4 regions of the Lysinibacillus sp. FSL K6-4013 genome follow, and region 1 is predicted to be linked to each of the others. Evidence: riboswitches for the same ligand, from Rfam matches in the RefSeq annotation. Region 1 holds a riboswitch; each other region holds the start of a gene.
The links. A riboswitch is a leader RNA that binds a small molecule or an ion and turns the genes downstream of it on or off. The one in region 1 is predicted to bind thiamine pyrophosphate.
Positions count from the first base shown of each region.

Region 2: linked by a shared signal. The riboswitch ahead of MHB39_RS12340 (ABC transporter substrate-binding protein) and the one ahead of thiW (energy coupling factor transporter S component ThiW) in region 1 are both predicted to bind thiamine pyrophosphate.
Region 3: linked by a shared signal. The riboswitch ahead of thiT (energy-coupled thiamine transporter ThiT) and the one ahead of thiW (energy coupling factor transporter S component ThiW) in region 1 are both predicted to bind thiamine pyrophosphate.
Region 4: linked by a shared signal. The riboswitch ahead of thiM (hydroxyethylthiazole kinase) and the one ahead of thiW (energy coupling factor transporter S component ThiW) in region 1 are both predicted to bind thiamine pyrophosphate.

Region 1 is NZ_CP152031.1:917,256-922,018, reverse strand. It holds gene MHB39_RS04320 (MFS transporter) at 299-1,495, shown strand; TPP riboswitch at 1,562-1,669, shown strand; gene thiW (energy coupling factor transporter S component ThiW) at 1,766-2,266, shown strand; gene MHB39_RS04310 (VWA domain-containing protein) at 2,523-4,763, opposite strand, start outside.
Region 2 is NZ_CP152031.1:2,486,372-2,491,134, reverse strand. It holds gene parC (DNA topoisomerase IV subunit A) at 1-1,431, shown strand, start outside; TPP riboswitch at 1,539-1,649, shown strand; gene MHB39_RS12340 (ABC transporter substrate-binding protein) at 1,804-2,799, shown strand; gene MHB39_RS12335 (thiamine-binding protein) at 2,801-3,091, shown strand; gene MHB39_RS12330 (ABC transporter permease) at 3,091-3,864, shown strand; gene MHB39_RS12325 (ABC transporter ATP-binding protein) at 3,839-4,588, shown strand; gene MHB39_RS12320 (TatD family hydrolase) at 4,578-4,763, shown strand, end outside.
Region 3 is NZ_CP152031.1:3,952,093-3,956,855, forward strand. It holds gene MHB39_RS19650 (hypothetical protein) at 1-656, shown strand, start outside; gene map (type I methionyl aminopeptidase) at 686-1,441, opposite strand; gene thiT (energy-coupled thiamine transporter ThiT) at 1,604-2,164, opposite strand; TPP riboswitch at 2,298-2,405, opposite strand; gene MHB39_RS19665 (DUF4870 domain-containing protein) at 2,531-2,854, shown strand; gene MHB39_RS19670 (hypothetical protein) at 2,910-3,032, shown strand; gene MHB39_RS19675 (SMC family ATPase) at 3,070-4,763, opposite strand, start outside.
Region 4 is NZ_CP152031.1:3,432,179-3,436,941, reverse strand. It holds gene thiE (thiamine phosphate synthase) at 1-488, opposite strand, end outside; gene thiD (bifunctional hydroxymethylpyrimidine kinase/phosphomethylpyrimidine kinase) at 478-1,302, opposite strand; gene thiM (hydroxyethylthiazole kinase) at 1,290-2,057, opposite strand; TPP riboswitch at 2,143-2,240, opposite strand; gene MHB39_RS16960 (acyl--CoA ligase) at 2,432-4,015, shown strand; gene sppA (signal peptide peptidase SppA) at 4,202-4,763, shown strand, end outside.

The sequences.
Region 1 (4,763 bases):
TTTTATCAATAAGCAAGCCATAAAAATGTACTTTTAGTATTACATAACCTTCACTCATTACTTCTGAACATAGTTAAACTTTATGCCATTACAGACAAACCCACAAATTTCACAAGCGAAGTCCATCCACTTTTATTACAAAAATGGATTATTTTACAATTCATAAGTGCCCCGACGAAAACTTTTGTGGAAAACCATTCTAAATATAGAACCAGTACTATAATCTTAACTATTAGCCAAGCAATAATTCTTTATGATAGACTGTACTATATTTGATTACAAAAAGGGGGTTCATTCGATGACCCAGCAGAAGTCCAATAAGGCGGCTTTGTATATTTTAATGTTTAATATGTTTATCGCAATGGGGAGTATCGGCATAATTATTCCTGTCATGCCAGAGTATTTAAAAATATTTGGTGCAGCAGGACAAGTTCTAGGTATGCTAATTGCAACGTTCGCCTTAGCTCAATTCGTATTTTCTCCAATTGCTGGGAATCTTTCAGATCAGTACGGTCGAAAAAATTTAATTATTTTCGGTCTTATCGTAACAGGTCTTGCTCAAATCGGTTTCGGCCTTGCTACAGATGTATGGATGCTCTTTTTAGCACGCTTTTTAGGTGGTCTAGGTTCCGCATTTGTTGCACCTCCTATTATGGCTTTTGTTGCTGACGTCACAACCTATGAAGAACGTGGGAAAGGTATGGGGATGTTGGGTGCCGCTATGTCTCTTGGCTTTATGATTGGGCCAGGAATCGGTGGTTTCTTAGCAAAGGTAAGCTTACATTTTCCATTTTTCACCGCTGGAGCTGCAGCCATCCTAGCTTCTATTTTATCTTATTTCTTATTACCATCTACCAAACCAAACACTGCTCAAAAGAAACAAAAGCAAGACAATCTGGCGAAGCAAATGGCTCGTTCCATACATATGCCTTATTTTGTAATGCTTATTATTATGCTGGTGTTCTCATTCGGAATTGCAAATTTCCAAACGACATTATCATTATTTGTGACAGAAAAGTTTAATTACACACCTGTGGATATAGCAATTATATTAGTTGTTGGTGGTGCTTTTGGAGTAGTAGTACAAATGTTTATCATTACACCGCTGTTCAATCGCTTCGGTGAAATGAAAGTAGTACTTGTCAATTTATTTATTGCAGCTGTTGCTATTTTCTTAATATTATTTGTTTCTGGCTTTGCCCTTATATTAGTTGTAGCAACGATTTTCTCTACAGCAACGACATTAATTCGTCCAGCTGTTAATACACTTATCTCAAAGCTTGCAGAGAAAGAGCAAGGATTTGCTGCGGGCTTGAATAATGCCTATATGAGCCTTGGGAATATGATTGGACCTGCTTTAGCTGGTCTATTATTTGACTGGAATATGAATAGCCCCTATATTTTCGGATCTATCATATTATTAGCCTGCTTCTTCCTTGCGCTCATCTGGACATTGAAAAAAGCACCTCATTTAATGCATCCCGATACAAAATAGTCTGAAAAATCATTGACTATTTTTAGCAGTATGTTACATTATTGTTGATTCACAAAATTGAATGATTTTAACCACTAGGGGAGTCTTTAAAAGGCTGAGACGTATATGGTAATATACGGACCCTTTGAACCTGATCTAGTTCATATTAGCGGAGGGAAGTGGCGCTACTTGCTATTGTCACTATATACAGGCAAGGCCGCTTCCTATTGTGTTTCAAGGAGGCGGCCTTTTTATTTTTCCTCACGAACTTTATCAAAAGGAGTGAACCTTATGTCAATTCGTAAATTAACAGTTATGGCTTTATTAGTAGCCATTGCTGTTGCAGGGTCTACTTTCGTATCCATCCCAACAGGAATCGCACGTGCGTACCCAGTTCAGCATGCTATTAATGTGATAGGAGCCATTATACTTGGACCCGTACCAACAGTTATTGTTGCCTTTGTCACGGCTATCATTCGAATCCTTACCGGGACAGGCTCTCTATTAGCTATCCCTGGAAGTGTCATTGGCGCATTCTGTGCTGCTCTTGCCTATAAGTATAGCAGTAAAATGTGGTTAGCAAGTATCGGAGAAGTTGTAGGCACTGGCATTCTTGCTTCACTTATTGCCGTCCCTTATGCAAAATTATTCATGGGCACATCTGTAGCAGCTCTCTTCTTCCTACCAGCCTTTTTAACATCAAGTATAATCGGCGCCATTTTAGGTGTTATGGTTGCTAGCAGCTTGTGTAAAACGGAGCTAGTAAAGAGGTTTAATTCTTCTCTTTATTGAGAGGGGAGAATAGGAGCATTCTTTGAAATAGAGGTAGTCCAAATTAAAGCGTCTCTCTTCGCTTTATGAGCGGCTGTGTCCCAACTTGGAGGGTCTTTCTTCCTTTATGAGCGGCAATGGCTCTTCTTAGAGCGCCTTTCTTCTCCTTATGAGCAAAGAGCCCACTTGCCGCTCTCTACAAAGGGAGCAACTCTCTATTCAAACAATACAAAAAAAGCAGTGCAAACCTATTAAAGTTTGCACTGCCTCCGCCATTTTAAGATCGCTTTTTCATGCCTTTTAATAACTGTGCTACATTTGTATTCTCTGCCTGTACAGGTTTTTCCTCAACCAGCGGCTCTTTCTTCTTCGCGTTCGTTAGGAAATTCCAACCAAAACGTCTTATGGTAATATCAATAAAGAATAGGAGCATACTCGCTAAGAGCAGCCATGTGGCAATATTTTGCCGATCTGCTCCTTTTGTCGTAAAGTCACGGAAGACATCTTGTGGTTCCTTTAAAACAGTGCCTCCTGTTTGTTGAGTCAACTCTTCTATCAGTTGATTATTTACAGGGAGTAGTTCGTATTCAGCACTATAAGGAACACTTAGACCTGCCTGGTAAATGGCCTGCTTTTCATCTGCTACACGGAAGAAAATTAATCCAGGTTCAGCTTGTACTACAGCTCGAACTTGGGATGCGGAAATGGTTTCAAGTTGTGTTTCTAGCTCCTCCCCTGCTTCATTTACAGCTACAATATCTAAAAATGCAGCTTCATTTGTAGGGTCTGTAATCATAAAGGAACCATCTGCTTCCAATCTTACATCATAGGCTACATCATTGTAGCTTGGTAGCATTTGAGAAATAAGTGTTTGCCAAAATGCTCCCCAATCCTGCCATCTTGCCCAATCTCCTGTCCATTTACCCGTTGAATCAGATGTAAAGGCAAATGTTTTACCAAGACCATATTGCCACTGGGCTAACACAGGATCTTCCTTCTCGCTTTCTGCCACAACAGTAGCCCCCTGTTTTGCCGTTGTGCCAATGTATGCATTCATTTGTGGGACACCATTAGCAAACAGTGAATTCCATCCTGCTGCATTATAAATTGCCGGATAGAATGGATTGTCCTCAATATACGTTCGGGAAATCATAGCTGTTTCACGAGATAAAATAGAAGGAATGGTTTGCTCATCTATCACATCATAGAAACGTCCACTGCCCATGTCACTAAGCGCTTCTAATAAGTTCGCATCGGCATCTTGTCCAATCGCTACTGTCGATAAGGTTATACCCTCTTCTTTTCCTTCACCAATTAAATCCTCATAGTTCCCTGCCTGTGATTGCCCATCTGTTAAGAGAATAATATGCTTACGTTGGAGCTTTAAATCAGCAAGGTTCTCGTAGGCTTTAGCTAGTGAACTATAGATTTCTGTTCCACCACCAGGTGTTACTGATAAAATAGTATCCACAGCCTCTTCTTTACTGCTAAGAGGCCCTGTCTCTATAATCTCCCAAGGACGATCATCAAAGGCGATGAATCCTAATGTATCCTCGTCTCGCAACATCTCAACAGAACGTGCCGCTGCTTCCTTAGCAAGCTCAAGCTTCGAGCCTTGCATACTGCCAGAACGGTCAAGTACAATCACTAATCCTAAGGAAGGTAATTGCTCTTTGCCCTTAATTTCCATTTCCACTGGCAATAAGGTTTCAATCGGTGTTTTAAAATAGCCGCCTAGACCAAAACTATTTTCTCCACCCACCATTGTAAAACCAACCCCAAAGTTTTTGACTGCTTGCTCAATAACACTCATTTTTGCTTCACCCACTAAATGACCTGGCACATTGTCGAAAATAATAGCATTATATTGCAAATAGCTGGATAATTCATTTGGTAGACTGTCGGGCGCTACAACATCATAGGCAATCGATTGACTACCAAGTGCTGCTCCGATTGGTGAAGCTGTTTCATAACCATTCACGATTAATAAATGTGGTTCACTTTGAACCATTGTGACACTCGTTAGCTTATTGTTTTCAAAAATAGCATCCTGACCAACTTGAACAACGGCTTCATATTTTACAAGCCCTTCAGCTGTTGCTGCATGTTTATAGGTAAACACATTCGTGCCTTCAGTCAGCTCAATGGCCTCTCGATGAATAAGCTCATCATTTTCATATAGTAAAAGCTCACCTTGGGCCGCTGATGTTGCATGTATGTCTGTCACTAATTGTTGCTGCTCTCCAACATAAGCAACCTGAGGGGATACAAAGCTTTTTAATGACACATCGTTGACAACTGGCTGACTAAAAGTCTTAACATCCACACTAATATTGGAGCCTTTCAACTTCGAAGCAAATTCTAAAGCATCTCCCTTTGTCTCATTACCATCTGTTAATAGCACAAGACGAGTTGCCTTTTTAGGATCTATAATACCTGTGGCAAGCTGTAGACTTTGTTCTATATTCGTTTGATCGGTAGCTTTGATTTCAGTCAGTTTTGGTACTTCCTTTAAGGT
Region 2 (4,763 bases), 1.6 Mb from region 1:
AATCGTCGTCCAACAATGATGACATTGCCATTATTGCTAGATGCGTATATCGCCCATCAAAAAGAAGTGGTAACAAACCGTTCCATTTATGATTTACAAAAGGCAAAGGATCGTTCTCATATTGTAGATGGATTAATTAAAGCTCTTTCCATTTTAGATGAAGTTATTGCGACGATCCGTTCTTCTAATGATAAGAAGGATGCGAAGCTTAATTTACAAGCGAAGTTTGATTTTACAGAGGTACAGGCAGAGGCCATTGTAAGCCTGCAATTATACCGTTTAACGAATACGGATATTACAGAGCTACGTCAGGAACAGGACGAGTTAAATAAGTTAATTGCGAAGCTAGAGGGGATTCTGCAAAGTGAGGCTAAGCTTGTGCGTGTTATTAAACAAGAGTTGCTAGATATTAAGAAACGCTTTACAGAACCTCGCCGCTCGAAGATTGAGCAAGAAATTGAAGAAATTAAAATTACATTGGATGTCCTTGTGCCAAGTGAAGAGGTTGTCGTAACAGTAACGAAGGATGGTTATATTAAACGTACATCCACACGTTCTCATGCCGCTTCAAATGGGCAAGATTTTGCCATGAAGGATTCAGATTATTTATTGTATGAAGCAAACTTAAATACACAGCACCATCTATTGCTGTTCACAAATCGAGGCAATTATATTTATCAGCCTGTTCATGAGCTGCCTGATATACGCTGGAAGGATCTCGGCCAGCATATTTCAAGTATTGTGCCAACAGGGGAAGATGAATCCATTATTGCGGTTTATGGCTTCGAAACCTTTGACCAGCCAAATACGTATGTCTTCACAGCCACAAAAGATGGCCAAATTAAGCGCTCACCACTCGCAGACTATGCGGTAACGCGTTATTCAAAGCCAATTAAAACGATGAATGTCAAGGCTGGTGATGCGATGATCTATGCATCATTTGTAACAGATGATGTGGAGCTGATGCTCACAACGGATACAGCCTATGCGATTCGTTTCCCTATGGAGGAGTTACCAGTTACAGGTGTCAAAACAGGCGGTGTGAAAGGGATCACACTAAAAGATGGAGAAGCCTTAGTTGGAGTCAATGTGTTACAGCCTGATGTTACCCACTATGTAGTAATTGTGACACAGCGTGGGGCCGTAAAGAAAATGAATGTCGCTGAAGTTGAAGTAGCGAGTCGTGCAAAACGTGGACTAAAAGTATTAACAGAGTTAAAAGCAAACCCTCACCGAATTGTGGCAGTTGTTCAAGCAACAGACGAGGAGCAGGTTGTGATTGAAACTGAAAAAGGTGTTCAAGAGATGATTGACGTACAAGCATTGTCTCGTGCGGATCGCCATTCCAATGGTTCATTTAAAGTGGATATTGCAACAGATGGAGCAATTTCTCATGTTGTAACAGCCAAAAAAGAACAGAAACCAAGCTAAAAGCATGCCCAGCCTCTTAGGAGCGCTGGGCTTTAAGCTCTATTCAAAATAGCACCTTGTCATTTAAGTGAAACTATGGGTATAATAATCATCGAAAAGTTCATAGCGAAAGAATGTAGGGGGGCTAGTAATTGCTAGCTGAGATTGTGTCCGATAGACGCTGACCCTTTGAACCTGATTTGGCTCGTACCAGCGTAGGGAACATCTATTCAAAAAAGCAAAGTTTTGAAGATTGATTGCAATACGTCTGGGAGGAATCCTAGGCGTTTTTTTATGTTTTCAAGCAACAGCTTGCCAACATTGTATACGCTTTCTTCTGGTGACAACATTCATTCATGAACACTTTCATATTACAAACTGGGAGGCTTTCGCATGAAAAAATGGTTTTTTATTTTATTGGCAGCACTATTGACATTAGTAGGCTGTAGTGACAAGGATGACAAGCAGGCTGCAGACAAGCTGAAAAAGGTGTCTGTGGTACTGGATTGGACGCCGAATACAAATCATACAGGACTATATGTTGCCAAAAAACTCGGTTATTTTGAGGTACAGGGTTTAGATGTTGATATTATTATGCCTGGTGAGGCGGGCGCAGATCAGCTTGTTGCTTCTGGAAAGGCGGATTTTGGCGTGAGCTATCAGGAAGGCATAACACAGGCACGAGTACAGGATGTGCCGCTGGTCTCCATCGCTGCAATTATACAGCATAATACATCTGGCTTTGCTTCTATTGCTTCAAAGAGCATTACATCGCCAAAGGATTTTGAAGGTAAAACCTATGGTGGTTGGGGCGCGCCATTAGAGCAAGCCGTTTTACAATCACTCATGCAAAAAGAAAAGGCAGATATTAATAAGCTAGATATCGTCAATGCAGGGGATTTAGATTTCTTCACAATGATGGAAAAAGATATAGATTTTGCTTGGATTTATTATGCATGGACTGGGATTGAGGCTGAGCTGCGTGGGGAAAAGATTAATATGCTATATCTTACAGATTATAGTGATCAATTGGATTATTATACGCCAGTTTTAGCTACAAATGAAAAAATGATACAGGACAACCCGGATGTAGTCAAAGCCTTTGTGGCAGCTGCATCGAAGGGCTATGAATACGCAATTGAAAACCCAAGTGAAGCGGCTGATATTTTAATCGAAGCGGCCCCTGATTTAGATAAAGCGTTAGTGCATAAAAGTCAGGAATGGCTGGCTGATAAATATCAGGATGATGCCAAGCAATGGGGAGAGCAAAAGCTTTCTGTGTGGGAAAATTACGCGAAATGGATGTCTAGCAATCAAGTATTAGAGGGCGAATTTGATGCGAAAAAAGCCTTTACTAATGATTTCTTACCTAAAAAGGAGGCCAAATAAGATGGCAAATTCATTAATCAGTGTACAAATCATTCCGAAGACAGAGAAATATGAAGATGTTATACCATATGTCGATGCAGCAATTGCGGTGATCGATGCTTCTGGGGTGAAATATCAGGTACATCCATTGGAAACAACGATGGAGGGTGAGCTTTCAACATTGCTCCAAATCATTGAAAAAATGAATGAGAAAATGATTGAACTTGGTGCCATTAATGTCATTACACAAGTGAAAATTTTATATCAGCCAACGGGTATTACGATGGATACATTAACGGAGAAATATCAGTAATGAAACGTGCATTACAGAAGGGAAGGACGATAATTTTTATCGCCTTCCTCTTGTTCATATGGGAACTAATCGTGCGGTTTGCTGAAGTTCCTCATTGGTTAGTACCCACACCAAGTAGTATTTTGTCAGAAGCCATCCAGTCGTATCAAACCTTTCTACCACATGCATTCGCTACAGTACAATTAGCTCTACTAGGATTAGCCATTGGCATCGCTTGTGGGCTAACGGTGGCAATAGTGTTGCATCGATTTACATTTATTCGAGAACTGTTTTATCCAATTCTTATTATGTCGCAGAATGTTCCTATTCTAGTCTTGGCACCGCTCCTTATTATTTGGTTTGGCTTTGGCTTATTACCGAAGCTTATCATTATCTGTCTTGTGTGCTTTTTCCCGATTGTCATTGCAGCGATGGATGGATTTAGACAAACAGCTCCAGAATTAAAGCATTATTTTGCCATGGTTGGTGCTACAAGGGCACAAACCTTTTGGAAGCTGGAATGGCCTTATGCCTATCCTGCTATTTTTTCAGGCATTAAAATTGCGGCTACATATAGTGTGATGGGGGCTGTGATTGCGGAATGGCTTGGTGCAAAAAAGGGTATTGGTGTTTACATGACCCTAGCCCAGTCCTCCTTCCGTACGGATCGCGTATTTGTGGCAATTTTTGCGATTGTTCTCTTGAGCTTACTATTGTTTAGTGGTATTCGTTTAATTGAAAAATTCATGGTGAAGGGAAGAGGCTATCATGCTCAGCATTCAAAACATCGCTAAATCCTTCGATGCGCTCAAAGTCCTTGATCAACTTTCTTTTGACGTCAAGGATGGAGAGTTTGTGGCCATCGTTGGTCCTTCAGGCAGTGGTAAAAGTACACTTTTTCAATTAATTGGTGGTGTTTCGCCAATTGATCAAGGAGCCATTTTATTAAATGGAGAGGATATCCAACAAAAAAAAGGAACGATTGGCTATATGCCACAGCAGCCATGTCTATTACCCTGGCGTACAATAGTAGAAAATGTCACGCTTGTAGAGGAATTACAACTTAAACCAAATGTTGAACGTGCCAAGGAATGGTTAGAAAAGGTTGGTCTTGCCTCTTTTATCCATGCCTACCCGAACGAACTGTCTGGAGGCATGCAGCAGCGTGTGTCCTTTATTCGAGCAATGGTCAGTGATAAGCCGATTTTATGCTTAGACGAACCATTCTCTGCGTTGGATGAATTTACTCGACTGGAAATGCAAGCATGGCTTTTATCTATCTGGGAGGAGTACCGCAAATCCATTCTATTTGTTACACATAGTATTGAAGAAGCTCTCTTTTTAGCAGATCGCATACTTGTTTTAACCAAACGTCCAGCTACCGTTAAAAAGGAAATCATCGTGCCGTTTGAGAGACCTCGGAAAGAGGAAATTCGACATTCTGCAGCATTCACAGCATTAAAGCAACAATTATTTATGTATTTACAGGAGGAAAAGGGTGATATGTATGTTGATTGATGCGCATATTCATTTGGATCAGTACACCGATGAGGAAATTCCTTCCTTATTAGAAGAAGTGAAAGCTGTAATCGCGGTTAGTATGCAACTTTCCTCTTGTGAAAGAACGTTGCGTTTATCGAATAGCTATCAGCAAGTAAAGGCTGCTTTTGGCTTTCATCCTGAACAGCCTTTA
Region 3 (4,763 bases), 1.7 Mb from region 1:
CATCCTTTTTCGTGAACATCAACGGTCAATCTTCGCTAGAAATCGCTAATCGTTTTTCTGTTGTATTTGCACCAGTTAGTGTAAGTCATGTAATTTGGATTATCATTTATTTTTTACTCGGTTATTGGTTAGTTATGAACATGAAAAAGACAACTTTGAAACAGTCTGCGCTTTTTAGTTGCATAAATATATTACAAGCATTGACGATATATGTCTGGCACCATGAGTTATTTATTGTTTCTCTTGGCATTACATTACTCTTAGTCTTGTACTTGTTTATGTTGTATAATACGTACCCTCTTCAGGACAAATCCTTGTTTGGTCGTATTCCTTTCTCTATTTATTTAGCATGGATGACATTTATTTTTATCACAAATACAAGCTTTACGTTAACGGCTTATGGTTGGAACGGCTTTGGTCTTAGTACGCCTCTTTGGGCAGTGATTTTACTTACTTTAGGAGGAGCCATTGCGCTACATATCCGTTTCCATCACTTTGATGTTATGTATCCAAGTGTTTTTATTTGGGCTTATATTGGAATCGCCATACATAATGGTTTTGATGAGCTACTTGTCACTACAGCCGCTTTATTTTTATGCGGTGTTCTCTTTGTTGGCATTTTATTTATTAAAAAAAATCCTGCCTACCAAAAATAAATTGGTTAGCAGGATTTTTTCATTACATCCTATTCTTCGTCTAATGACGTTAAGATAATTGGTTTATCTTTTGTTACAATGACTGAATGTTCGATTTGAGCTACAAGTGATTTATCAGGCGTCACGAATGTCCAGCCATCACCTGCTTCGACGATATGCTCTGCCTTTGCTGAGATAAATGGCTCAACCGCAAGGACCATACCTTCTTTCATAATAGTAGCATCCCATGCATCGTAATAATTTAAAATATGGTTTGGTTCATCATGTAAAGATTGACCTAAGCCATGACCTGTTAAATTCATAATAACAGTTAACCCATTAGCATTAGCCTCGCGCTCAACAGCTTTGCCAATTTGATTTAATTTAGATCCAGCCTTTACCTTTGTCATTGCTCGATCAAAGGCACTTTTAGCAACACGGCAAAGCTTTTCTTTGTCCTCATAGCCATCACCCACAACAAATGAAATACCTGTGTCAGCAAAATAGCCATTTAAAGAGCCTGAAACATCAATATTTACGATATCTCCCTCTTGAATAACACGCTTTCCTGGAATACCATGTGCTACTTCTTCATTGACGCTAATACATGTATACCCTGGAAAATCATATTCTCCCTTTGGTCCTGAAATAGCGCCAGCCTCTGCAAACATGCGACCAGCAATTTCATCAAGCTCAAGTGTTGTAACACCTGGTTTTGTGGCAGCTTTCATTGCTTCGCGAATTTCAGCACAAATGCGTCCTATTTTTTTAAAAGCTTCAATCTCTTCTTGCGTTTTTACAATCATGTATAACGTCCCTTTCATCTAATATCTATTCTTTAATATAACATAACTTTTTATGCGTATAACGATAAACGCTTTAAATATTGTATGCTTTCCTACTTTGCAAAGTGCTAAAAGAGTTATTCACGACAAAAAAGTCCCTCCACTCCTGTGAAGGGACTAGCATTAAGCTTTTCTTTGCATTAATTGGGGAGCGGCTGTAAATAAAAGAACACCAACGATAGCCGTTAAAATGGTTGCTGGTAGCATATATGTACCATTGTAGATGATGGAATAGATCCATGCATTTTGGTCACCCGCATATTCGGCAAAAAATACAGCACCAGCGATTGTATGTGCTGTGTATCGTAAGAAGCCTGCGAAAACGGTACCTATGATTATATAAAGTGCCATTTTTGTTTTGTTCATATGTTTAGCAGCGTCTAACACTGGTCCACGTACAACCGCCGCTAATCCTACAACAGTAAAAGCAACGCCATAATCTAGTAATCCTTGTAGCCAGTGCACGATATAAGAACCAAACATTGTTTGCATAACACCCACAAGTAGTCCCGTAGTAAGACCAGCTACTAAGCCCCAGCGAAATGCTATTAACATAATTGGTACCATAACAAGACTAACTGAGCCGCCTTGTGCCCATACTTTAAAGGAAACCTGATCCAGTACGAGACCTATCGCTGCAAAAATCGCAATCTCCACTAGCATTAATAGTCTTTTTTTGTCCATACATATTCTCTCCTTTGTTCCGATGTAGGATACAAGAGCAGGAATAGAAAAGCGCTGATATGTCTCTTTCTGACACCTTTTTCCTTTAAGGACGAAAAAACGATGTCAGGACAGAGCCTCACATCGTACAAGTGTCGGTTTCTATCCACATCCCTACGCAAGCGTTAACTTACAGGTTCGAAGAGTCAAGGCATTACGTGCCCAGTCTCAGCTGACATCATCAGCTCCCCTTGTGGTCGTTACATCTGAATTTATTTGAACACTCTCATTGTACGCAAAGGATTGAAGGATTACAACCTTCCATACATCATTTTTTTGAAACTTTGCTGTTTTTCATGCGTAAATATTTAAAAAGGAGGTACAACTATGGAGAATCAAAAAATTTTAGCTGCCTTTAGTTATCTTAGTATTTTCTTCGCCCCTTTTATCGTTCCATTAATTGTATATTTCGTGACAAAAGACAGTGATGTAAAAAGCCATTCGATTCGTGCACTTGTCTCTCATTTAATACCCTTTGTTTTTGGCATTCTATTCTTTATTGTCTTTGTTTTTTCTACATTTAGTTTAGATCCAACCTCCAGTAACAAGACAGTGATGATTATTTGGTTTGCTTCATTCGCCATCTATGCTCTCGTCTCACTCGGTATTGTGATTTGGAATATAATTCAGGCTGTTCGTGTTATCCGTTAATGTTTTATTTTTAAGTGAAACAGGTAGTAGTAATTGTAAAAGGAGCTGTTTTGGGATGAAAGTATCAAACGTTGTAAAAACTGCCGTTAAGTTAGCACCTATTGTTATTCCTATCGTAAAAAAAGTAATGGCTGCAAAAAAGGGCACAACGCCTACAACCACAACTCGAAAAAAATAAAACGAAGGCGTATTCCTTTTAGAAATACGCCTTCGTTTTATTTCACTTCAAAATGGGTTTGACTATGGCCATTTAATGTTTTTTCCACATGTAAAACTGCTGGCATCGCAGATTTCAATTCAGGTACATGCGAAATAACGCCAATCATACGACCAGAATCCTGCAAATCAATTAATGTATCGATTGCTTTATTTAGTGATTCCTCATCGAGCGAGCCAAAGCCCTCATCAATAAACATCGTTTCAATATGAATATTACCTTGGTAGCTTTGAATCACATCTGCCATCCCCAATGCAAGGCTCAACGAAGCATTAAACTTTTCGCCACCTGATAAAGTTTTGACATCTCGTAATTGATCTGTATAAGCATCATAAACATCAAGACCAAGGCCACTTTGCTTCGCATGCTTTTCTAATCTATCTGAACGTCTAAGCTCAAATTGACCGTTTGATAAATGATACAGACGTATATTGGCAGCTTCTGTAATTTGATCTAAGTAGTTAATTTGTATATAACGCTCAAAGGATAGCTTTTTCGAATTTTGTCCATTTAATAATCCATAGAGCTCCTTTACTCGTCCTGCTTCTTGTTCAAGTAAATGAAGCTCTTTCGCTATTTCTTCCACCCTTTCACTAAAGCCTTGGCATGCTTGTATAAAGCCATTCATCTGTTGCAAACGTTTAAATGCTTCCTCATAGGAAATTCGCTGCTGTTCTACTCTTGCTTCCATCGCCTCTAAATCTTGCTTCTCTTTTCCTTGAAGGTATGTAGCTCCTTCGGTAATCTGAATTTGCAACGTGTGTACTTGTAAAGCATAGTCGCTACATGCTTTTCGAAGTGCATCCAATTGTATGGCACTCCGTTTAGCAGTTGCATAAGCCTCATAGCTTTCGAAACCTATTTCTTGCATATCTGCTGAAAATTGCTGAAGCTTTTCATTCATTTTAAGCTGTAATTCCTCAAAGGACTGTTTGGCAATTTCTACAGTTAGTGTTGCATTGCTAGCTGCTTCCTTTGCTGCATGCAAATTTTCTTGACTCACTTGCCAACTTTTTTGAAGCTCTTCTTTCTGTTTACTAACTTCATTTAGTTGTTGCTTTAATTGCTGTAAAGTTGGTAAATTAGGGGGCATCTGCTTAAGTTGTTCGTCTACAACCGCTTGTAATTTTGTCCATTCTTTTATCTGCTCTGCTAAATATTGCTCTAGCTTCATATGCTTATTTCGTAGCTGCTCTATTCGGTCATGCTGATGCTTTATTTTTAATCGCACATCAGCTAATTGATGTTGAATAATTTTTAATGCAGCAATCTCTTGTTCCACTTCATGTAAAGTAGCGGTGATCTGTGGTTGGTCTTCTTGTTTAATATGTTGAGCTTCGAGTTGTCGCCATGTATCTTGAAGAAGTTGCTGCGCTGATGCTAAAAATGCCTCTTTCTCTAAATACTTACGCTCGTCTGATGATGCCTTCGCTCTTAATGCTTCCACTTGAGCAAGCTCAATAACTTCCAGTTGCTCATTGTGTGCTTTCTGATGTGTCATACTACCACAAACAGGACAAGGCTCTCCTTCCTTCAGCTGTTTGGCTAAAATACTAGCCTGACTCGTCAGCCACCGTTGCTGCAAAAGTTGAAGAGCCTCTTTACTTTCTTGATAGAGACTTTCTGAAGCAACTACATCCTGCCTAGCTAACTCTACGGCATGTTTATATTTCTCCGCTTGCTTGATTAAAG
Region 4 (4,763 bases), 2.2 Mb from region 1:
AATTCGGGATGTAATGAATGTGCCTCCTGTAAAAAAGATGTACCACATGGTGGTTGTGCATCACTTTTAGAGGATGTTGGAAAGATTGGACCGATACCAACATAATCAGCTTGATGGTTAATAGCTATTTGCAATTCTTCCTCGCAATGGACAGATACACCAAGAATCATGTTCCCGATTCTTTTACGTGCTACACTTACAGGTAAATCATCTTGTCCGATATGAACACCATCAGCTCCTAGTCGTATCGCTAGATCAACATCGTCATTAATGATAAAGGGCACATGATAGTGATGACATAGTTTTTGACATTGGCGTGCAAATTGTTCATAGGCAAGTCCTGTTAACGCGTGAGGACCTTTTTCACGAAATTGAAACATTGTAATGCCTGCTTGTAAGGCTTTTTCTAGGATATAGATAGGTTGTTGTTGAGGAGACACGTTGCTGGTACCCATAATAAAATAAAGCTGCAAATCCTCACGTTTCATGAATCATCACCTCACAGGCATCCTTATACTGTTGGTAAGCAAAATGATTAGTGGGTCCATGACCATTTCCAATCGATAAATCATACATAATTGCTAATTGGATAAACTTTTTAGCTTCAATAATAGCTTCTTCCATAGCAAATCCTCGCCCAAGAAAAGCAGTAAGTGCTGCCGAAAATGTACATCCAGTACCGTGCGTATTTTTTGTTTGGATTCGAGGAGACTGCATCGAAAAAGAAGGTCCATTTTTGATAAATACGTAATCAATAGCATAAAGTGGATTTGCTAAATGACCACCTTTAATGATGACACATTGTACACCTAGCTGTAACAAGCTTTGAGCTACGTCTTTTATGTCTTCAAAATGCTGAATAGTTCTCCCTGTAAGTGTCTCTGCTTCGGGTATGTTGGGCGTAACAACCGTAGCAAGTGGTAGTAAAGTTGAGCATAAGGCATTGATAGCTTCTTGCTGTAACAGGCTTTCTCCTCCTTTTGCGATCATCACTGGATCAACAATCAGTGGAATGTTTAGCTCATCGATCATGCGTGCAATGGCTTTGATAATATCCGCCGAATAAAGCATTCCTGTTTTAATCGCAGCTATTGGAAAATCTTCTACTAAGGCTTCAAATTGTTTTTTTATAAAGGAAACGTCAATTGGGCAAACACCTGATACACCCAATGTATTTTGTGCAGTTAAAGCAGTAATCACAGAAGTACCAAACACTTCTATTTCCTGAAATGTTTTTAAATCAGCCTGTATACCTGCACCGCCCCCACAATCTGACCCGGCGATTGTCGTTACAATATGCATGAAGCTGCACCATCCTTTGACAAACGATGTATAGCATTGAGGAAAGCTATTTGAAAATCACCAATGTCTGCAGTAAATGCTGATGCTAGTACACCTGCTTTTTTATAGTAAGTAAGGGTCTCCATTAATTGTTGGTAAGGGCTATGGCTTACACTATAGGCTGCACCACAAATTGCGCTAAGTAAACAACCTGTACCCGTAACTTCTGTCATTTGTGGATGACCACCAGCGATCCATTGGCTATGCTTGCCATCAGTTATAAAATCACGCTCTCCCGTTACAATAACAATGCATTGATAGCGTTGAGCTAATGATGTGGCTTCTACTTCCATTGCGATAGTGCCTTGCCCACTATCGACACCTTTTTGTTGCCAATCTACACCAGCTATTGCTGCAAGCTCGCCGAGATTACAGCGAATCACGGCAAATTGTATATTCTCAAGTAAATGTCTTACGGTTTCCTTACGATAAGTTGTGGCTCCAACTCCGACAGGATCTAAAATAACAGGAATACCAAGTGCATTGGCTTTTATACCTGCTAATAACATGGCACTTTTTGTGCGATCATTGAGTGTTCCGATATTAATTAATAATGCTTGAGCAATCGCTACCATTTCCTCTACCTCTTGACAGTCATCGGCCATTACTGGTGAAGCACCTATCGCTAATAAACCATTTGCTTGAAAATTTGCCACTACATAATTGGTGATGCAATGGATAAGTGGTTGCTGTTGACGAATTGTTTGAAAAATCATTGTAGTCCTCCTTTTGGGATGGACGTAAGCATGCAAAAAAGGCCCTTTTTGTGTAAAAATGCACGAAAAAGAGCCTTTCATCTGAAAAAACGATGTTATTGCTCCCTACGTCAGTATTAACTAACAGGTTCAAAGGGTCAGGTTTTACCTTCTCAACTCTTACGAGTCCCCCTGCAATCTTGCTTTTAGTTGACCAAAATGTACCATACTTTTCATTTGTATTCAATAGCAAGTTTTCCTATGGATAAAATGTGACCGATGCCATATAGGAGAGTATGATAGTTGTCATGACTTTACCGAAATCAAGCACAAACCATTGAAAATGCTGAAAAAAGAGTTTTATAATGTGTCATAGCAAAAGGGAGGCAATTGCCATGAAAAGACAAGATTTAATTGCACCAGAATGGTATAACATAGCAGAGGAAATTGAAAAATATGCTCAGGATGCAACCAAAAATGCTTTAATCATTTATGAAGAAAACCAAGACATCCAATGTATTACATATGCACATTTATTGGAAAAGGCAAATCAAGCAGCACATGTTTTCACCAAGCAAGGCTTAAGGAAAGGTGATGTCATTTTAGTGATGGTCCCACGCTCTGTGGAAGCATATATTGTATATATTGCTGCATTGAAAGCGGGTTTAACCATTATTCCAAGTTCTGAAATGTTAAGAACAAAGGATATTGAGTATCGAATTCATCATGCAAATGCTAAAGCAGTTATTGCATTTGAACCCTATATTGAACAGTTTGATCAAGTGGGAAATTTACAAGGCTTACTGCAATTTGTCATAGGAAATGCACACAAACCTTGGCAGAACATACTTGAAAAAATGCATAATCAACCTACAACCTACATAAATCCTATCCCAACAAAAAGCACAGACAATGCATTTTTAGCCTATACAAGTGGAACAACAGGAAATCCCAAAGCAGCAGTGCATACGCATAGTTGGGGCTATGCACATTTACGAACAACAGCACCACATTGGTTGGGTGTACAAGAAAATGATATTGTTTGGGCAACTGCAGCACCAGGATGGCAAAAATGGATATGGAGTCCGTTTCTAGCTACTTTAGGTAGTGGTGCTACTGCATTTGTCTACAAAGGTAAATTCGATGCAGCTTCTTATCTAGCATTGCTTGAGAAATTCAAAATTAATGTACTATGCTGTACACCAACTGAATATCGTTTTATGGCAGCCCTTGAAAATTTACATGAATATGATCTAAGTGCCATTCGCCAAGCTGTATCAGCTGGTGAGCCATTAAATAGTGAGGTCATTAAAGTATTCTTGGAAACATTCAAATTACAAGTACGAGATGGCTATGGACAAACGGAAAATACATTATTGGTAGGCACAATGGTAGGGATGGAAGCAAGAGTTGGCTCTATGGGGAAACCTACTCCCGGCAACACTGTTGAAATTATTAATGATTTGGGCAAACCCGTTACAATCGGAGAAGTGGGTGATATTGCTGTACATCGTGAAACACCAGCCCTCTTTAAAAAATATTTAAATGATCCTGAACGTACAAATTTACAATTTCGTGGGGATTGGTATATTACAGGAGATCGGGCCTATAAAGATGAAGATGGCTACTTTTGGTTTGATGGTCGAGGAGACGATGTCATTATATCCTCAGGCTATACAATTGGCCCCTTTGAAGTAGAGGATGCTTTAATGAAGCATCCAACCGTAAAAGAGGCTGCTGTCATTGCGAGTCCTGATAAAGTCCGTGGGAATATCGTCAAGGCATTTATCGTTCTACACAATGGTGAAAAAGGTGATGCAGCGCTTATTCAAACACTTCAAAGTCATGTAAAATCACTGACTGCCCCTTATAAATATCCACGTGCTATTGAATTTGTAGAGGAGCTACCCAAAACATCTTCCGGGAAAATTAGACGTGTCGAATTACGACAACAAGAAATTAAAAACCTCCAATCTTAATCATTTCCTAGGAAATGATGTCGAAAATCAAAGTTCATCAATGGTATGGACTTTGATTTTTTAAATTTTTTTAGGTAAGGTAATATGAGGAAATAAACAGCTTAAAGCTTTTTGCATTTAATTATTGCAAAAAAATGAAACAAATAAGCAAGTCATACGTATTACGTGTTGAGGAGGCGGAAAGACATGAATGTAAAAAGGTGGGTTGCTTTAGTAGTGGCAGGTGTTCTCTTACTATTTTCGTTAGGAATTAATACCATTTTTGCGCTATTTAAAGCAGATTTCCTAGGTAATTTTGATAGCTTAATGGCAGGTAATAGCTTAGATGTATATGAAAATGTCATTGAAGGGGAAAATTTTGATAAGCGAATTGCTTATTTAAAGGTAGATGGAACGATTCAAGATATCGGCTCAAGTACATTGTGGCAACCAGTTGCCTATGACCATCAATTTTTCTTAGAACAATTGGATAATATTTTATATGATGAGACCATACAGGGGGTTGTTTTAAGCGTTAATTCACCAGGTGGTGGTGTAAAGGAATCAGCAGATATCTATAAAAAGCTACTAAGAATTAAAGAGGAACGACAAATTCCGATTTATGTATCGATGGATTCTATGGCAGCTTCAGGTGGTTATTATATTTCGGCACCAGCAGATAAAATATTTGCCCATCGTGATACAATAACAGGTTCTATTGGTGTCATCATGCAATCTATTAACTATCAAGAGCTGGCTGAAAAAGTAG